DNA from 4 places in the Parageobacillus sp. KH3-4 genome. Region 4 is predicted to be linked to each of the others. Evidence: predicted binding sites of a transcription regulator. Region 4 holds the regulator's gene; each other region holds the start of a gene.
What was found. The regulator Rex, encoded in region 4, represses fermentation and respiration genes when NADH is low (regulators of the CRP and FNR family bind a similar motif). The targets are predictions, from matches to a motif close to TTGTGAAATATTTCACAA.
Positions count from the first base shown of each region.

Region 1 (4,222 bases), 130 kb from region 4:
GTGGGAATTGAAAGTGAAGGATCTCAACAGCGGTTCTGTTGAAATCCATCAGGCTAAATTCGTATTTATTGGAGCCGGCGGGGGAAGTCTGCACTTGCTTCAAAAATCTGGTATTCCAGAAGGCAAACGTATTGGCGGATTCCCTGTAAGCGGATTATTTATGGTATGTAATAATTCAAAAATTGTAGAGCAACATCATGCAAAAGTTTACAGTAAAGCTAAAATTGGTGCGCCTCCTATGTCTGTTCCGCACCTGGATACACGGTATATCGACAACAAAAAAATGTTGCTCTTTGGGCCGTTTGCAGGCTTTTCGCCTAAATTCTTAAAAAATGGTTCCAATATGGATTTGTTTACTTCCGTAAAACCGCACAATCTCACAACTTTGTTGGCGGCAGCTTTTAAAAACTTTTCTTTGGAAAAATACTTGATCCAGCAGCTTATGTTAACGAAAGAAAAGCGAATGAAAGAGTTGCGCGAGTTTATCCCGACGGCTAAATCAGAGGATTGGGATATAGTCGTCGCGGGCCAACGTGTGCAAATTATCAAAGATACTGACACTGGCGGCAAAGGGACGATTCAATTTGGTACGGAAGTTGTCAGTGCCGCAGATGGCTCGATCGCTGCATTGCTCGGCGCTTCTCCTGGTGCTTCTACTGCCGTACATGTAATGCTTGAGGTGATTAAAAAATGCTTCCCTCAACATATGCATGAATGGGAACCGAAAATTAAAGAAATGATTCCTTCTTATGGCGTGTCCCTAGCGGAAAACCCAGATCTTTTCCAAGAACTTCATGCTTCAACAGCGGAGACGCTCGGTCTAAGCGAAAAAAAACCGGTCTCTGATGCAAACGAAAAAGAACCGGTTTATAATTAATTTCTTTGGATGCAGAAACAAAGGTATGGAATGAAAAAGTTTAAGCAACACTTTTTCATCAATGGACAGTTGTTTCTATGATAAAAATGCTTATAAAAATGACAGAATAATAGAATATGATTGAAAATAATAAAACATAGAACCTTTGATCTACCTTCAGATTAAAGGTTCTTTTTTTCAAATTCGCAGTTAGAGAGGCTGCGGTGAGCTGTATCACAATTATGGCAAAGCAAAGTGGAAAGTTGAGGAGCTAATAAGCAAGGAGATCTTGAAAAAACAAAATACACTTGACAATAGAACCATAATCAATGCATAAATACATATCAAAAATCCACCACCTTGGAATCAATACAGTGACCAAAAAACAACTCTCCAACGGGTGGACACGAGCATGATTTCCAATTTAAACAACGAACATGCATGGACTATAGAAGCATTATTCGCTACCGTTGCCGGAAACACCGTATGTGACAGGAAGGCCGCTGGTGTCAAAAAATCATTATTGAAATTTTACTCTAGTTTTGCAACACCATCTGACTATTTAAGATTTATCCCCTCATTCCAGTAATGGCAAACTGGAATGAGGGGTTTTTAGCGTCAGAAGGTTTATATAAATATGTCGGATTGTTAAATGTAAGCGTTACAAAAAAATTAAAAAAAAGTTCATAAATGTTTGTTCTATCATTGTTTACAATATATACGTGAAAATAATCACGAATAAATATATGACAATAATATCTTATTGTATTGGATGGGGCATCATAGAAAGGATGAATCTATCTTGGAGCCATTATCAATGATGGGAATTGTTATTCGGTTTTTATTAGGTGGAGGAGCAGTCGTTGCCTCAACTATTATTTCAAGAAAAATAGGCACAAAAATTGGAGGGATTTTTGCGGCATTTCCCGCTGTATTTTTAGCGGCATTGCTGACGCTTCGGTTAGATGCAAAAGGCAATGAATTAGTGGAAAAATCGATCGTTTTATCCCAAGGTGCCGTTGTTGGAATGTTCATTAATATTATGTGCGCAATGGCGGTTGTTTATCTTTGTGCCAAGCAGGGGTGGAAACGCGGGCTTACACAATCGCTGGCTGGATGGTTTCTTATTTCTATGGTTTATGCTTTTATGTCAAAGTATTTCTAGTTAAGGTGATTTTATGGATGGACGTGATTTATTTTTCCGTTTTTTATTTGGCGGATCTGCAGTTGTACTAAGTTATGTGACGGCAAAACTGCTGCCGTGGAAAGTCATCGGGGGAATTTTCGCGGCATTCCCGGCTGTTATGGTCGTTGCGGTGATGATGGTTGGCATGAAGAAGGGGTCGAAAGAAGCGGCGAAAATAGCGCAAGGATCTGTTTACGGAATGATCGGTTGTTTTATTTGTGTGCTAACAGTGTTGTTTTCTTTGCAATTTACACGCAATTGGTGGGGAAGTTTTATTTTTGGTTTAATTTCTTGGTTTGCCAGTTCGTTATTCCTTGTATATATGCGAGATCATAAAAAAGAAAAGGGAGCATCAAGCAATGTATAAAGGGGCGGCAGAACAAAAAAGACCAAAGTCTGGCATGAGGAGAACGTGCCAGGCTTTTTTTATATAATCATTAAAAAATTTAGTTGAACTCCCCTCATTTTCCGAAACTTGACTTCTTGATTCTTATCCGTAAATAATAGATAGAGGTAAAAATATAAAAAAAGTAAGTGAGTTGAGGAGGAATTGAATATAAAAGATTTTTTGCAACATGTTCAAGATGCGTACGCAGCACTTACGGATCTAAGCATCATTATGCTCGATTTGCAGCATCAACCTGTTACAAAAGTTTCAAATATAACGAAATTAGCGGAACTTGTGCTTTTTTCTCCAGATAAGCCGTTTCCTCCTTCATGTTTTCCGAATGACGACAATATCCAATGGCAACGCCCGATGGTTGTTCAGACAGGGTATTGGGGAGTAAAGGCGATTGTCGCTCCTGTGTTGGTGGAGCAAAAAGTCGAATATTTGATTTGGGCAGGTGCGTTTATTGAAGAAGAGACAAAGCCGATAATCAAAGAGCAATGTTCCCGGTTTCCTAATTCACAAACATGGCTTCAAGTCATCGAACAAACGAAAGAGCAAACCATATCCACTGTCGAAAAAAAGTTAAATGACATCGAAAAAATGGCGCTGGTATGTGGAGAATATATTAGCAATGATAGACAAAAACAACATTATAAACGGTATTTTCATTTACTGGATGCGGCAGTGGATAACGCGCGACGGCTTTCTTTACATATGAACGATTTTTTACATATGTTTCAAAAGCTAGACGCCGATATTGATTTTTCGCTGTATATAAAACGGCGAAATCGCGAATGGGTCGTTGCGAACGCTGTTGGAGAAAAGGCAGAACAGCTTTGGAATAAACACGTCAAAACCGCTTTTCCTCCGCTATCAAACTCCCTATTTCATTCGCGCAATGTTGTTTGTTTTGAAAATGTCGCGCTTGACCCTCGTTTTGCATTTTTCGTGGCACATGGAGTAAAGCCGAGCGCTGTCGTTGCATATCCTGTTTTGCATGACGGTGAAATAGAAGGATGGATCGTGATCGGCAGTCAAACGAAACGTTCACTATCGAAAGAGGCAGTGCAAATCGGCACTATTCTTGTAAAGTATTGGCAGTTATATTCGGAATATGAATTGGCACATGTAAAAATGGACCGCCATTTCATGAGATTATCGATGCTAATAGAAATTAGTCGGGCGATGAATGTCGTGAAAGACACCGATGAAATTTTACGGATGATGACGGATTTTGTTGCGGAGTTAGCGTACGGCGATTTTGTCTTTACTGTGTTAGCGGATCATAAAAGAAAAGTGAAGGTTCATTGCGGTGCGATTTCAGAACGGCAAGTAACAGAATATTATGAAGATGTTTGCCAACGCTACTTTTTCACTGAAGAAAAACTGCTTGAAACTATCCCAAAGCTGTGTGAAACAAAATTTGGGACTGTAATGGAAATTTCGTTTTCGGTTCATGAACATATGCACGGAGTGATGGCTGTGCATATGAAGCATCTCGAGGCTGCAAAAGAAGCGGAAGTGTATGTTGCTGCTTTAATAGGGATCGGCACGATGATTATGAAGCAAAATAATTATCACGGACCAAAGCAGCAATTGAATATGGATATGCTGTCGGAACGTTTAACGAGCCGGGAGATGGATGTATTAAACTTATTAGTTCAAGGATGCAGCAACCGCGAGATCGCTGACCAATTGTTCATTAGCATTCATACAGTGAAAAATCATATTACAAATATTTTTCAAAAAATTGGGGTAAACGATCGTTCACAGCTAATCGCTCTTGTAT
Region 1 covers NZ_AP025627.1:3,435,231-3,439,452, reverse strand. The annotation lists gene MWM02_RS17485 (malate:quinone oxidoreductase) at 1-877, shown strand, start outside; partial or broken gene MWM02_RS19725 (ISNCY family transposase) at 1,269-1,371, shown strand; gene MWM02_RS17480 (DUF3147 family protein) at 1,674-2,021, shown strand; gene MWM02_RS17475 (DUF3147 family protein) at 2,035-2,409, shown strand; gene MWM02_RS19455 (response regulator transcription factor) at 2,593-4,222, shown strand, end outside.
Region 1: MWM02_RS17480 (DUF3147 family protein) is a predicted target of Rex. The motif match lies at 1,577-1,594, and genes of this name have one in related genera.

Region 2 (4,222 bases), 1.8 Mb from region 4:
ATCGTTCCAGCGACCATCCCTAATAAAATAGCAATCGAGCGAATAAACCCTGTAAAGAATCGGTATAAAACAACAATGAATAAAAGCACTCCAAATGAAAGGGCGATATTGTGAATATCCCCAAAATCCTCGGCTCCCTGCCCGCCTGCCATATTATTCATCGCCGCCGGAATCAGCGTAAGTCCGATAATAGTAACGACCGATCCGGTAACAATCGGCGGAAACAAAACACGCAATTTACTAAAATATTTCGCAATAATAACAACGAATAATCCCGCCGCAATAATCGCCCCATACACCGCAGGCAACCCATACTGCTTGCCGATCGCAATCATCGGGCCAACCGCGGTAAACGTGCATCCTAACATGACAGGCAAACCGATGCCGAAAAATTTATTTTTCCATACTTGAAGCAGCGTCGCAACACCGCATGTAAACAAGTCTATCGCCACTAAATACGTCAGCTGTGTGCTCGTAAGCTGCAGCGCCCCTCCGACAATGAGCGGAACGATGATCGCTCCTGCATACATGGCAAGTACATGTTGAACCCCTAATGAGCCTAATTGGAATGGTTTCATCGGCACATCACCTCTGTCGCAAACTGGACCATTCCATCTCGCATTGACGCAATGCGCGCTAGTGACACAACGCGAAATCCGCGGGAGCGAAGCAACTGTCCGCCATTTTGGAACGCTTTTTCGATTACAGCGCCAATTCCAGCCACAGAAGCACCAGACTGTTGGACAATGCTCGTAAGACCTAAAGCCGCTTGACCGTTTGCTAAAAAATCGTCAATGATCAAAACATGGTCTTGACAGTGGAGAAGCGACCGGGAAACAAAAATTTCCGTTTCTTCTTGTTTTGTAAATGAATACACTTTCGCCGTATACAAATCTTCCGAAAGTGTAATTGGCTTTCGTTTACGTGCCACTAATAACGGAACACCTAATTCATAAGCTGTCATCAAGGCAGGGCTAATGCCAGACGACTCGAGCGTTAGCACTTTTGTGACTCCCTCATGGCGAAACGCATTGGCAAACGCTTCACCAATCTTTTTCATCAGTTGAGGGTCTACTTGATGATTTAAAAAGCGATCTACTTTTAACACATGTTCGGAAAGCACTTTTCCTTCTTCCATAATCTTTTCCATTAACTCGCGCATACTGTTCCCCCTTAAAATAAAAAAGCTTAAAAAACACTGGCCTCACCCATCTAAATGAGTCAGGCAATGTCTTTTAAGCAAAAACAGACAAGGCGAATGCCGTTGGCTTTCGCTTAGTCATGCCGTTCTGACATTGCCACTCATAGTCGGCCGATTTACGGTCGGCCGGTAGAGACTTGCAGGCCATATTCCTGCAATTATATGAGTGAGTCAGCAGTATGAAGTTACTAGCAGTATAGCATAATTCTTACCATTTGAAAAGCTATTTTTTGATATATTTACGAATATTTTTAACAAAAAAATCTTTATCGTTCGGATATGATTTTTCTGACAATGAATAAAAACACCGTCCGACAATAAGCGTTTTCCCGTACTCCCCCGTGACAAGATGGCAATAAGAAGTGAAGCAATCGATTGAAAAATTCCAGCGCATAAGTCGACGTTCACAATATTTTCACATTTTTTTGGACTCATGTGAAGAAAATCACAGTTATATCAATTTTTTTGCATTATCATAGTGAAAAAGTAAGGAATGAACAATTTGTGAACTAGTAAAATACGCCTACCATTTTCCAAACGATTTTGTATGATGAAAGTAAGGACAGCACTTTGGAAAGGGGGATAAACATGGCCAAAGCGGAATTACAACAAACAAATCCAAAAACGAAAGAGCAGGAGTCACCATTAAAAGGCACGCTCGCCTCTGTGTTTTTGCTCGGATTTTTTATTATTTTCTCATGGGTTAGCGTTTATTTCTTATTCTTGCACCGCTTATAAGTAAGCTTTATAAAAGGAGGGGATATAGAATGCATATGCATAAATACGAAAAAATTTGGCTTGCGTTCGGCATCGGCTGTCTTTTTGTATTCTTAACCGTCATCGGCGTAAGCGCATTCGCCGAAGGCAATCAGCCGCCAAGCTGTTTGACGACCATCGATCCGGAAAAGGTAGACCAAACGCCGCCGTTTGACAAACCTGGATTAGTGAAAACCGGGGATAATGAGTACCAACTTAACATTGTCGTATCCGCCTTCGCGTTTACGCCAAACCAAATTGAAATCCCCAAAGGGGCAAAAGTGACAATCAATGTGACATCAAAAGATGTAATCCACGGTTTTGAAGTGGCTGGCACAAACATCAACATGATGGTAGAGCCCGGTTATATCAACACATTGACAAAGACGTTTGACAAACCGGGCGAATATACCATCCTTTGCAATGAATATTGCGGTGCCGGTCACCATATGATGACTGGACGAATTAAGGTGGTGGAGTAAATGATGGGAGAAACAATGAAAGTAGACCGTCGTGACGCAAAATTGGCGCTGGCGCATCTATATGTCGCATTTATCGCGCTTGGATTGGGCGGATTGGCAGGATTATTGCAAACATTGGTGCGTTCGGGAAAATTTAATTTGCCGTCGGGCATTAGCTATTATACGATTTTAACGACACACGGCGTATTGCTTGGCCTTGTCTTAACAACATTCTTTATTATCGGCTTTCAATTCGCTGCAGTAAGCCGGACGTCCGGAACGTTTTCCGATCGCGTCCGTTTTTGGGGCTGGGTTGGTTTCTGGACGATGACCATTGGCACGGCAATGACAGCGTTTTTCATTTTAACAGGGCAAGCTTCTGTCCTTTATACATTTTACGCGCCATTGCAAGCACATGCCGGCTTTTATCTTGGTTTAACGCTCTTGGTCGTTGGCAGCTGGATTAGCGGCTTTGCCATTTTCGCTCACTATGCTCGTTGGAAAAAACAGAATCCTGGCAAAGCAAGCCCGCTTCTTACATTTATGTCTGTAACAAATATGATTTTATGGCTTGTTTGCACATTAGGTGTTGCCGCAACCGTTTTGGTTCAATTGCTGCCGTGGTCGCTCGGCATCACCGACCGAATCAACATTTTAGTCAGCCGGACGTTGTTCTGGTATTTCGGGCACCCGCTCGTCTATTTCTGGCTGCTTCCAGCTTATATGATTTGGTATGTCGTCATTCCAAAAGTGATCGGCGGAAAAATTTTCTCTGATTCGTTAGCGCGTTTAGCGTTTTTATTGTTCCTGTTCTTCTCGATTCCTGTCGGATTCCACCATCAATTGCTTGAACCGGGCATTACGCCGTTTTGGAAATACGTGCAAGTGATCTTAACATTTATGGTTGTCATTCCATCGTTAATGACTGCATTTGCAATGTTCGCGACATTTGAATCATACGGGCGCTCCAAAGGCGCGACTGGGCTGTTTGGCTGGCTTCGCACACTTCCTTGGGGAGATGCGCGCTTTTTCGCGCCGTTCGTCGGAATGGTGTTTTTTATTCCTGCTGGCACGGGCGGAATCATTAACGCTTCCCACCAATTAGACCAAGTCGTCCATAATACGATTTGGGTAACAGGGCATTTCCATTTGACCGTAGCAACGACCGTTGTACTGACGTTCTTTGGCGCCGCATACTGGCTCATTCCACATTTAAGCGGTCGCGTCATGACAAAAGCGATGAACCGCCTTGCCATTATTCAAACGGTCGTATGGGCGATCGGCATGACGTTTATGTCTGGAGCGATGCATTTTGCTGGATTGCTTGGGGCGCCGCGTCGTTCGGCATTTTCCACCTACGGGAACTCGCCGCAAGCGCTCGAGTGGATTCCATATCAAATCGCCCAAGCGGTCGGCGGAACGATTTTATTCATCGGCATTATTTTAGTGCTTGTGATTGTCACGAACTTAGCGTTTTTCGCACCAAAAGGGGAAACAGAGTTTCCGGTCGCCGAAGCGGCAGAACCGGCGGAACGCGCAGCGCTTGCGATGGAAAACTGGAAATTATGGATTGGAATTACCGTGGCGCTCATTTTAGTCGCTTACACGATCCCGTTTGTCGATATGATTCAAAATGCGCCGCCGGGTTCAAAAGGATATAAACTATGGTAATAAAACAATCCCCCTCCTGTTTGCATGGAGGGGGATATGTTTGTTTATAACTGATATATCGCTTTATATTTTTCTTCTAAATGGCGAATGAGATAGTCAGCGTTTAATCCTTCCCCCGTTGCGTCTTGTAAAA
Region 2 covers NZ_AP025627.1:1,588,042-1,592,263, reverse strand. The annotation lists gene MWM02_RS08280 (nucleobase:cation symporter-2 family protein) at 1-578, opposite strand, end outside; gene MWM02_RS08275 (xanthine phosphoribosyltransferase) at 575-1,162, opposite strand; purine riboswitch at 1,286-1,387, opposite strand; gene MWM02_RS08270 (cytochrome c oxidase subunit 2A) at 1,790-1,939, shown strand; gene MWM02_RS08265 (cytochrome c oxidase subunit II) at 1,969-2,439, shown strand; gene MWM02_RS08260 (b(o/a)3-type cytochrome-c oxidase subunit 1) at 2,440-4,089, shown strand; gene MWM02_RS08255 (carboxypeptidase M32) at 4,134-4,222, opposite strand, start outside.
Region 2: MWM02_RS08270 (cytochrome c oxidase subunit 2A) is a predicted target of Rex. The motif match lies at 1,635-1,652, and genes of this name have one in related genera.

Region 3 (4,222 bases), 200 kb from region 4:
CGTAAAAGAGCCACATCGCTTTTGCCGCATCCATTGGCGAGCCGCCTCCGAGCGCGATAATCACGTCTGGCTCGAAGTTTCTCATCATGTCGACGCCTCTCATTACCGTTTCAATAGAAGGATCTGGTTCTACTTCGGAGAAAATTTCACTATGCACATAATCCGGGCGTCTGCGCAAGTAATACAGCACTTTATCGACATATCCGAGCTTGACCATTCCCGGATCGGTGACGATAAAAGCTCTGGAAATGTTCGGCATTTTCGCTAAGTATTGTACGGCATTTTTTTCGAAATAAATTTTCGGCGGCACTTTAAACCATTGCATATTTACCGTTCTTTTCGCCATTCTTTTAATATTGACAAGATGAACCGCACTGACGTTTGCCGAAACAGAATTCCCGCCAAACGTGCCGCATCCCAGCGTTAATGACGGAATGTACGCATTGTAAATATCACCGATTGCTCCTTGCGAAGACGGCGCATTAACGATAATCCGTCCCGCTTTCATCCGTTTGCCAAATTCGGTAACCACTTCTTGATCATCGGAATGGATGACAGCAGAATGTCCCAAGCCGCCAAATTCCAGCATTTCCTCACAGCGCTTAAATCCTTCTTCCGTGCTGTTTACTTTATAACAAGCAAGGACAGGGCTTAATTTTTCACGAGACAACGGATATTTTGGTCCAACCCCTTTTAACTCAGCAACAAGAATTTTTGTGTCTTCCGGCACAGCGATGCCAGCCATTTTCGCAATTTCATAAGCTGGCTTTCCGACGATATCCGGGTTGACGGCGCATGTATTTTCATTAATAACGAGCTTTTCTACTTTTTTCTTTTCTTCTTCATTTAAGAAATAACAACGGTTTTCAATCATTTCTTTTTTTACTTGTTCGTAAATTTCTTTATCAACAATGACTGCTTGTTCGGAAGCGCAAATCATGCCATTATCAAACGTTTTCGATAAAATTAAATCATTTACCGCCCGCTTAATGTTTGCCGTTTTTTCAATATAGCAAGGCACATTGCCAGGTCCGACGCCTAAAGCTGGTTTTCCAGAGCTGTACGCCGCTTTCACCATACCGGCGCCACCAGTTGCTAAAATGAGAGAAACGCCAGGATGGTGCATAAGCTGACGCGTTGCTTCAAGCGACGGAGTTTCAATCCATTGAATGCAATGTTCTGGAGCTCCTGCCCGAATCGCCGCATCGCGCAGCACTCTTGCTGCTTCGCTGCTGCATCGTTGCGCCGATGGATGAAAAGCAAAAATAATCGGGTTGCGTGTTTTTATCGAGATTAACGCTTTAAACATCGTTGTCGATGTCGGGTTTGTTACCGGTGTGATCCCAGCAATAACGCCAACAGGTTCGGCAATTTCGATAATTTCTTCATGCGGATTTTCATGAATAATCCCGACTGTTTTATCATACTTAATATTGTGGTATATATATTCTGTCGCAAAAAGGTTTTTTATGATTTTATCTTCATATACACCGCGTTTTGTTTCTTCTACTGCGAGCTTGGCTAATGCCATATGCTTGTCGAGCCCGGCTAACGCCATTTCTTTCACGATATGATCGATCGTTTCTTGATCGTAAGCGCGAAATTGTTCTAACGCTTTCTGTGCATTAGCGACGAGCTTATCAATCATTTTTGCCACTTCGATTTTTTTATCGATTGCTCTTTCCTCAACAGCCATACATAGTCTCCTTTCTTTGTGAAATATTTCACAATTAAAATTAAAAATATAAGATGGAAATACTTCCATCTATTACACCCCTATTATAAATAGCCAATGGAATTTTTAGTTTGTCTAATTTGTGAAATGTTGAGCAATGTGTTCATAAAATGTTCATATATTCGAAAGCCATGCATCAGCGGCATAAAAACATACGCAAGAAAAATAAGCAAGCTAAAAGGAACATCCATCCCCATCTATCATAGGGGATGGATGTTTTTCTGCGCCGTCTTTATGCTGCCTTTCTACTTTTTTATGGCCTCCATCATCGTTGTTTCCCTTTCTTTCGTTTATCGCTTTACCAATGAACTATTTGACTAACGAATGTTTAAATGCATAAATCACCGCCTGTGTCCGATCTTGTACTCCTAGTTTGCTTAATATGTTGCTGACGTGGACTTTCACCGTTTTCACCGCAATAAACAGCTCATCAGCGATTTCTTGATTCGTTTTTCCTTGCGCCATTAACAAAAGCACTTCCATCTCCCGGTTCGTCAATTCTTCGTGAGGGAGGGGTTCTTTCTTTTGTTTCATTTTTGTCATTACTTTATTCGTCACTTCCGGTTCTAACACCGATTGGCCGTAAAACGTGGCACGGATCGCGTTGGCAATTTCGTTCGCTTTCGACGTCTTCAGCATATAGCTTGTTGCCCCGGCTTCCAAGGCCGGATACACTTTCTCATCATCTAAAAAGCTCGTTACAACGATAATTTTCGCTTCCGGCCACTGGGCGATAATCTGCTTTGTCGCTTCAATTCCGTCCATTTCCGGCATCACTAAATCCATTAAAATAATATCTGGGCGCAGCTCTAGCGCCAACTCCACAGCGCGCTTGCCGCTATCGGCTTCTCCCACCACTTCCATATCCGGCTGCGACGCCAAAAATGCCGAAACGCCGATTCTCACCATTTCATGATCATCGGCCAATAAGACACGGATCACGATTTTCCCCCCTCTATAATCGGCACTTTCACCTCTAACCGCGTTCCTTGATTTGGCACACTGATGATTTGCAGTGTCCCGCCGATCTCCAGCGCGCGTTCATGCATATTTTGCAAACCGTACGACCCTGCTTTCACTTGGTCGACTTGGAAGCCGACGCCATCATCCGATACACGCAAAATGACAAGTTGGTCTCGTTTCACTAACAATACTTCCAATTTTGTCGCCTTTGCATGACGAAGCGTATTGGAAATCGACTCTTGCAAGATGCGAAATAAATGGTCTTCTACCCCTTTATCAAGCGGAATGTCTTCCACTTTCCACTCAATATGCAGCGGCACTTTTTGCTTTAGTTCCATCAATAACTCTTGAATCCCTTCTTTGAGCGATTTGCCTTTGAGGGCGATCGGGCGAAGATGAAGCAATAACGCCCGCATTTCCAATTGCGATTGGTGAATCATTTCTTCAATTAAACGAAACTGTTTTTCTTCGCGCTCGTCGGAAAACGTTTTTGTTTCATTGATGGCGGAAATAAGCATCGAGGCGGCAAACAGCTGCTGGCTGACCGAATCATGAAGCTCGCGCGCAAGCCGATGCCGCTCTTGGGAAATGATATCCTGAATCCGCTTTTCTTGCTCTTCCGCCCTTTCATTAGCGAGCCGCTGCGACAATTTCACTTGTTCCGTTATCTGCTTTTGAATTTTTTGAATGTGCGCTACCATCGCTGCCACTTCTTTCAGCTTTGGAGGCTCCATAGAGGAAACAGGCTGGCCATGTTCGAGCTGGCGCAGCGAATCCATTACCATTCGCCACTGTTTTTGCCAAAAAAACCCGAACACAATGCCAAACACTGTTCCAGCGGCTATACTAACCCCCGTCATAAATAACAGAAACGGAACACCCATTATTTCTTTTTCCCATAATAAAGACCAGTCCGGTAACGGATACGTGAGAAATATTAGCACTGATGTAACAATGAAAACGAACAATGAAAAGCCAATTCCTGCGACAATATAGCGCTGCACCGCATTCATACATGCTTCACCTCGATTGTCCCGATGATCATCGAGGTGAGTATTTTGACCTTTTGCTCCGCTTCCTCATATCCTTTTGTTTGAAAACAAACGGTTTCGTTCCACAAATTCGCTTCCTTTCGCTCAAAAACAATAGCGGAGCCATAGATTGCCGAATGGTGCAGGCGCACTTCCACTTCATACGGCACAAGAATTTGCACGTTTCCGATCAAATGGCGGATGACAATGACGGCTTCTCCTTTCGGAAGCACCGTATAACTTAAATCAATCACCACATCGGAAATCCCGCCTTGAATGTTAATATCTTCCCATTCATAAACACGTTCCGGTGTTTTTTGGCTGCTAAAGAAGCTGTTATTCCAGAGCGGTTTTCGCTCAAGGAGGGAGGACTCGTCATGCTTTCGCTCGGTCATGATTGGCTGTATCTGCACAGGGGCTTTTTTCGATTGCATGTACTGCCAAATGATATACACTAAAATAAGAAACAATGAAATGCGAAATGTCACCATGC
Region 3 covers NZ_AP025627.1:3,762,795-3,767,016, forward strand. The annotation lists gene adhE (bifunctional acetaldehyde-CoA/alcohol dehydrogenase) at 1-1,696, opposite strand, end outside; gene MWM02_RS19050 (response regulator transcription factor) at 2,045-2,677, opposite strand; gene MWM02_RS19055 (sensor histidine kinase) at 2,674-3,711, opposite strand; gene liaF (cell wall-active antibiotics response protein LiaF) at 3,708-4,222, opposite strand, start outside.
Region 3: adhE (bifunctional acetaldehyde-CoA/alcohol dehydrogenase) is a predicted target of Rex. The motif match lies at 1,713-1,730, and genes of this name have one in related genera.

Region 4 (4,222 bases):
ATATGGAACTTGAACATCTGCTATTGTATGCGACAATGGGATTCACTTTCGCGTTTCTCTACGCGAAGACAAAACGCATTTTCGTTCCGATTTTTGCCCATGTCACCATGAATACGTTCGTCGTATTCGTACAGACGATATTTGCCGATGATATTGAAAAAATGATGCGGCAAACAGAACATATACAATTCATTATTTGGAGGCTTTTAGTATGATGAAAGGGTCACCATTGCAATTCGCGCTTTTCTATTTCCTTATGGGCATACTATTTACTTACTTGTCGATTCAAAGCGCCGATGAAACCATTTGGAATTTTTTCACGATCGTTCTTGCAATACTGGCTACGCTCGATTTTGGCACCGCAATTCGCTTATTGGTGCTCTACTTTAAAAAATAAACCTCCCGCGCATCACGGGAGGTTTTCTTGTTCCTTCTGCGCCAATAACACTTTTCGATAAGCCATTTTCGAAATCCAAATGCTAATTTCATATAAAATCGAAAGCGGAATCATGACAATGACTTGTGACAGCACGTCCGGCGGCGTAATAACCGCCGCCAAAATCAATAAGGCTAAATATGCATATTTGCGCACCTTCACTAACAACATCGGTGTAATCAAGCCAAGCCTTGTTAAAAACATCACAACGACCGGTAGCTGAAATACGATCCCAAACGGTAAGACAAGATGAAGTAAAAATTGAAAATATTCATTAACACCGATAACTTGATGAATGCCAAGACGTTCTGCCAAATTTTTCATAAAGCGAACAACAAAAGGAAATAGGACGAAATACGCAAAGCTAACGCCGGCTAAAAAGAGAAAAATCGAAATCGGGATGTAACTTAACGTAACTCTTCGTTCTTTTTCATACAGCCCGGGACTGACAAACGCCCAAATTTGATAAAGGAGAACCGGGGCGGTCAGAATAAACGCAATGACAAACGCAAATTGAAAATAAATTTTTATCGGGTCTGTCAGACGAAAGGCGTTCATCGTCAATTCTTTCGCTTCATCCGTCTGCTGCAAATACAAAATGACGGGCTCCACGAAAAAAAAGCTGGCGACAAGCGCGATGATAAAAAACACAACAACGATAATAAGCCGTTTTCGCAATTCTCCTAGGTGTTCATACACCGACATTTCTTTATCGTCCATATTTCAATCATCCTAACAAATCATAATTGATCTTGTTTTTTTTCATCCTCATCCGCCAGCCCTTTTGTCGCATCTTTAAACTCACGCAGCGATTGGCCGAGCGACTTGCCCAACTCCGGGAGTTTTTTTGTTCCAAACAATAATAAAATAACAAGCACAATTAACAAATATTTCACTTTTCATTCTCTCCTTTATTCGGCTGGATAATTTTTCAAGAAATAGACTAGCGATTGCAGTTCAACCGCCAAATCAATATGGTGGACGCGAATATGCTTCGGCACGTTCAAACGGGCTGGCGTAAAGTTTAAAATTCCTTTAATTCCTTTTTGAACAAGACGATCGGTAATCCATTGCGCTACGTGGGCCGGAACAGTCAAAATCGCGACAGGAATGCCCTCGTGAAGACGGGTTTCCAGCTCGTCCAAATGATATACAGGCACACCGCCAACTTCTTTCCCTATTTTCTTTTCATCTACGTCAAATGCCATCACAATTTTTGTGTTGTTGTTTTTCGAAAAATTATAATTTAAAAACGCCGTCCCTAAGTTTCCAACGCCGAATAGCGCCACTTCGGTAATCTCATCTTGATCAAGCGTCTTGCGAAAAAAAGACAATAAATAATTGACATTATATCCGTATCCTTTTTTGCCAAGCGCACCGAAATAAGAAAAATCGCGGCGAATTGTCGCAGAGTCGACCTTCACTGCCTCACTCAACTCCGCGGAAGAAACCCGTTGTTTTCCTGAAGCATGTAAATTTTTTAAAAAGCGGTAATACAATGGCAAACGTTTTGCAGTTGCTTGCGGAATTTTTGGTTGTTCATTGCTCATTCACAAATCCCCCAGCATGACTTTTTTCTCGTTGATAATGGCCTGATTTCCCACCTTTTTTTTCCACTAAATAGGTTGGACCAATGACCATTCCTTTATCTAACGCCTTACACATATCATAAACCGTCAGTGCACAAACAGAAGCAGCCGTTAGCGCTTCCATCTCTACTCCTGTACTTCCTTTCGTTTTGACTGTTACGGTAATCACCAGCTCATATAACGCTTTTTCTTCCTCGACATGCCAAGCAAACTGGATGTCGACTCCTTTTAACATAAGAGGATGGCACATCGGAATTAAATCCGGCGTCTTTTTTGCCGCCATAACGCCAGCTATTTGCGCAACAGCAAGCACATCCCCTTTTTCAATAGCGTGGTTCGTCATTTTTTCGTAAATTTCTTTATTGACGGTCACGCTCGTCCGCGCCACTGCTACACGAACTGTGTCTTCCTTTTCTGTAATATCGACCATTTTTGCGCGACCTTGCTCATTAAAATGCGTAAATGTTGTCAATGTAATCTCCTCCAATTAAAACTATACACTATTTTTCGTCATCTGTCTTTTATCGTTTTATTGCGATAAGAAAACAAGTTACGCTACACTATTATTGTTAAACGAGAGGTGAACGACAATGATTATCTTACAAGTCAATCAATTGACAAAATATTTCGGTGCTGACCTTATTTTATCGAATATAAAATTAGAAATACAATCAAAAGACCGAATTGCTCTCGTCGGAAGAAACGGGGCGGGAAAATCGACATTATTAAAAATTATCGCCGGCGAAATGTCTTACGACAGCGGGGAAATCATCAAACCGAAGGAAGTATCGATCGGATATCTCGCGCAAGATAGCGGGCTGCACTCCTCTTTATCGATTTGGGAAGAAATGATGACGGTATTCGCTCCGCTGAAAGCAATGGAAACTCAATTGCGCGAGATGGAGCGGCAAATGGGTGATCCTGACTTGCTCGCCGATTCTTCTCGCTACGAAAAGCTGTTAAAAGATTACGATGCATTACAAGAGCACTATAAAGAACAAGGCGGCTATCAATACGAAGCCAATATCCGCTCGGTGTTGCACGGTTTACAATTTTCGCAATATGATTATATGACAACTCCTGTTCAATCATTAAGCGGCGGGCAGCGGACTCGGCTGGCGCTTGGAAAATTGCTTTTAATGAAGCCGGATTTGCTTATTTTGGACGAACCGACAAACCATTTAGATCTCGAGACATTAACATGGCTCGAACAATATTTGCAAACATATCCTGGCGCCATTCTCGTCGTATCCCACGACCGTTACTTTCTCGATAAAGTCGCCACCCAAGTATACGAGCTATCGCGTACCACATTGAAACGGTACACGGGAAATTATAGCCGTTACTTAGAACAAAAAGCGGCCGAATACGAACGGGAGCGAAAACTGTACGAAAAACAGCAAGAAGAAATCGCAAAGCTTCAAGACTTTATTCAACGTAATATTGCCCGTGCCTCTACAACGAGACGCGCCCAAAGCCGGCGAAAGCAGTTGGAAAAAATGAAAATAATAGAAAAGCCGATAGGTGATGAAAAATCTGCTTCCTTTTCTTTCGATATTGAACGGCAAAGCGGAAATGACGTGCTGATCGCCGAAGACGTCGCGGTCGGGTATGATATGGACAAACCGCTCATCCGCAACATTCGCTTCCGCATCGCACGCGGCGAAAGCATCGCGCTTGTCGGACCGAACGGAATCGGAAAGTCAACGCTGCTAAAAGCGATCGTAAACAAACTTCCGCTACAAGCAGGGCGTTTCCGCTACGGTTCGAACGTGCAAATCGGCTATTACGACCAAAATCAAGCAGATTTGTCGTCCAATAAGCGCGTTTTAGACGAACTTTGGGATGCATATCCCGAAAAAACGGAAAGAGAAATTCGGACAGTACTTGGTAATTTTTTATTTTCCGGCGACGACGTGCTGAAACCTGTATCGGCGCTAAGCGGCGGCGAAAAAGCAAGGCTGGCGCTTGCCAAATTAATGATGCAAAAAGCGAATTTCCTTATTCTCGACGAACCGACAAACCATCTTGATTTAGACAGCAAAGAAGTGCTCGAAAACGCCTTAATCGAATATCCCGGAACTATTTTATTTGTTTCGCACGACCGCTATTTTATTAACCGAATCGCCACGAAAATATATGAACTTTCTAGCGACGGGATTACCGAGTATTTAGGAGACTATGACTACTATATCGC
Region 4 covers NZ_AP025627.1:3,562,834-3,567,055, forward strand. The annotation lists gene MWM02_RS18050 (CPBP family intramembrane glutamic endopeptidase) at 1-215, shown strand, start outside; gene MWM02_RS18055 (YdiK family protein) at 212-397, shown strand; gene tatC (twin-arginine translocase subunit TatC) at 410-1,156, opposite strand; gene tatA (twin-arginine translocase TatA/TatE family subunit) at 1,177-1,332, opposite strand; gene MWM02_RS18070 (redox-sensing transcriptional repressor Rex) at 1,348-1,986, opposite strand; gene moaC (cyclic pyranopterin monophosphate synthase MoaC) at 1,976-2,497, opposite strand; gene MWM02_RS18080 (ABC-F family ATP-binding cassette domain-containing protein) at 2,616-4,222, shown strand, end outside.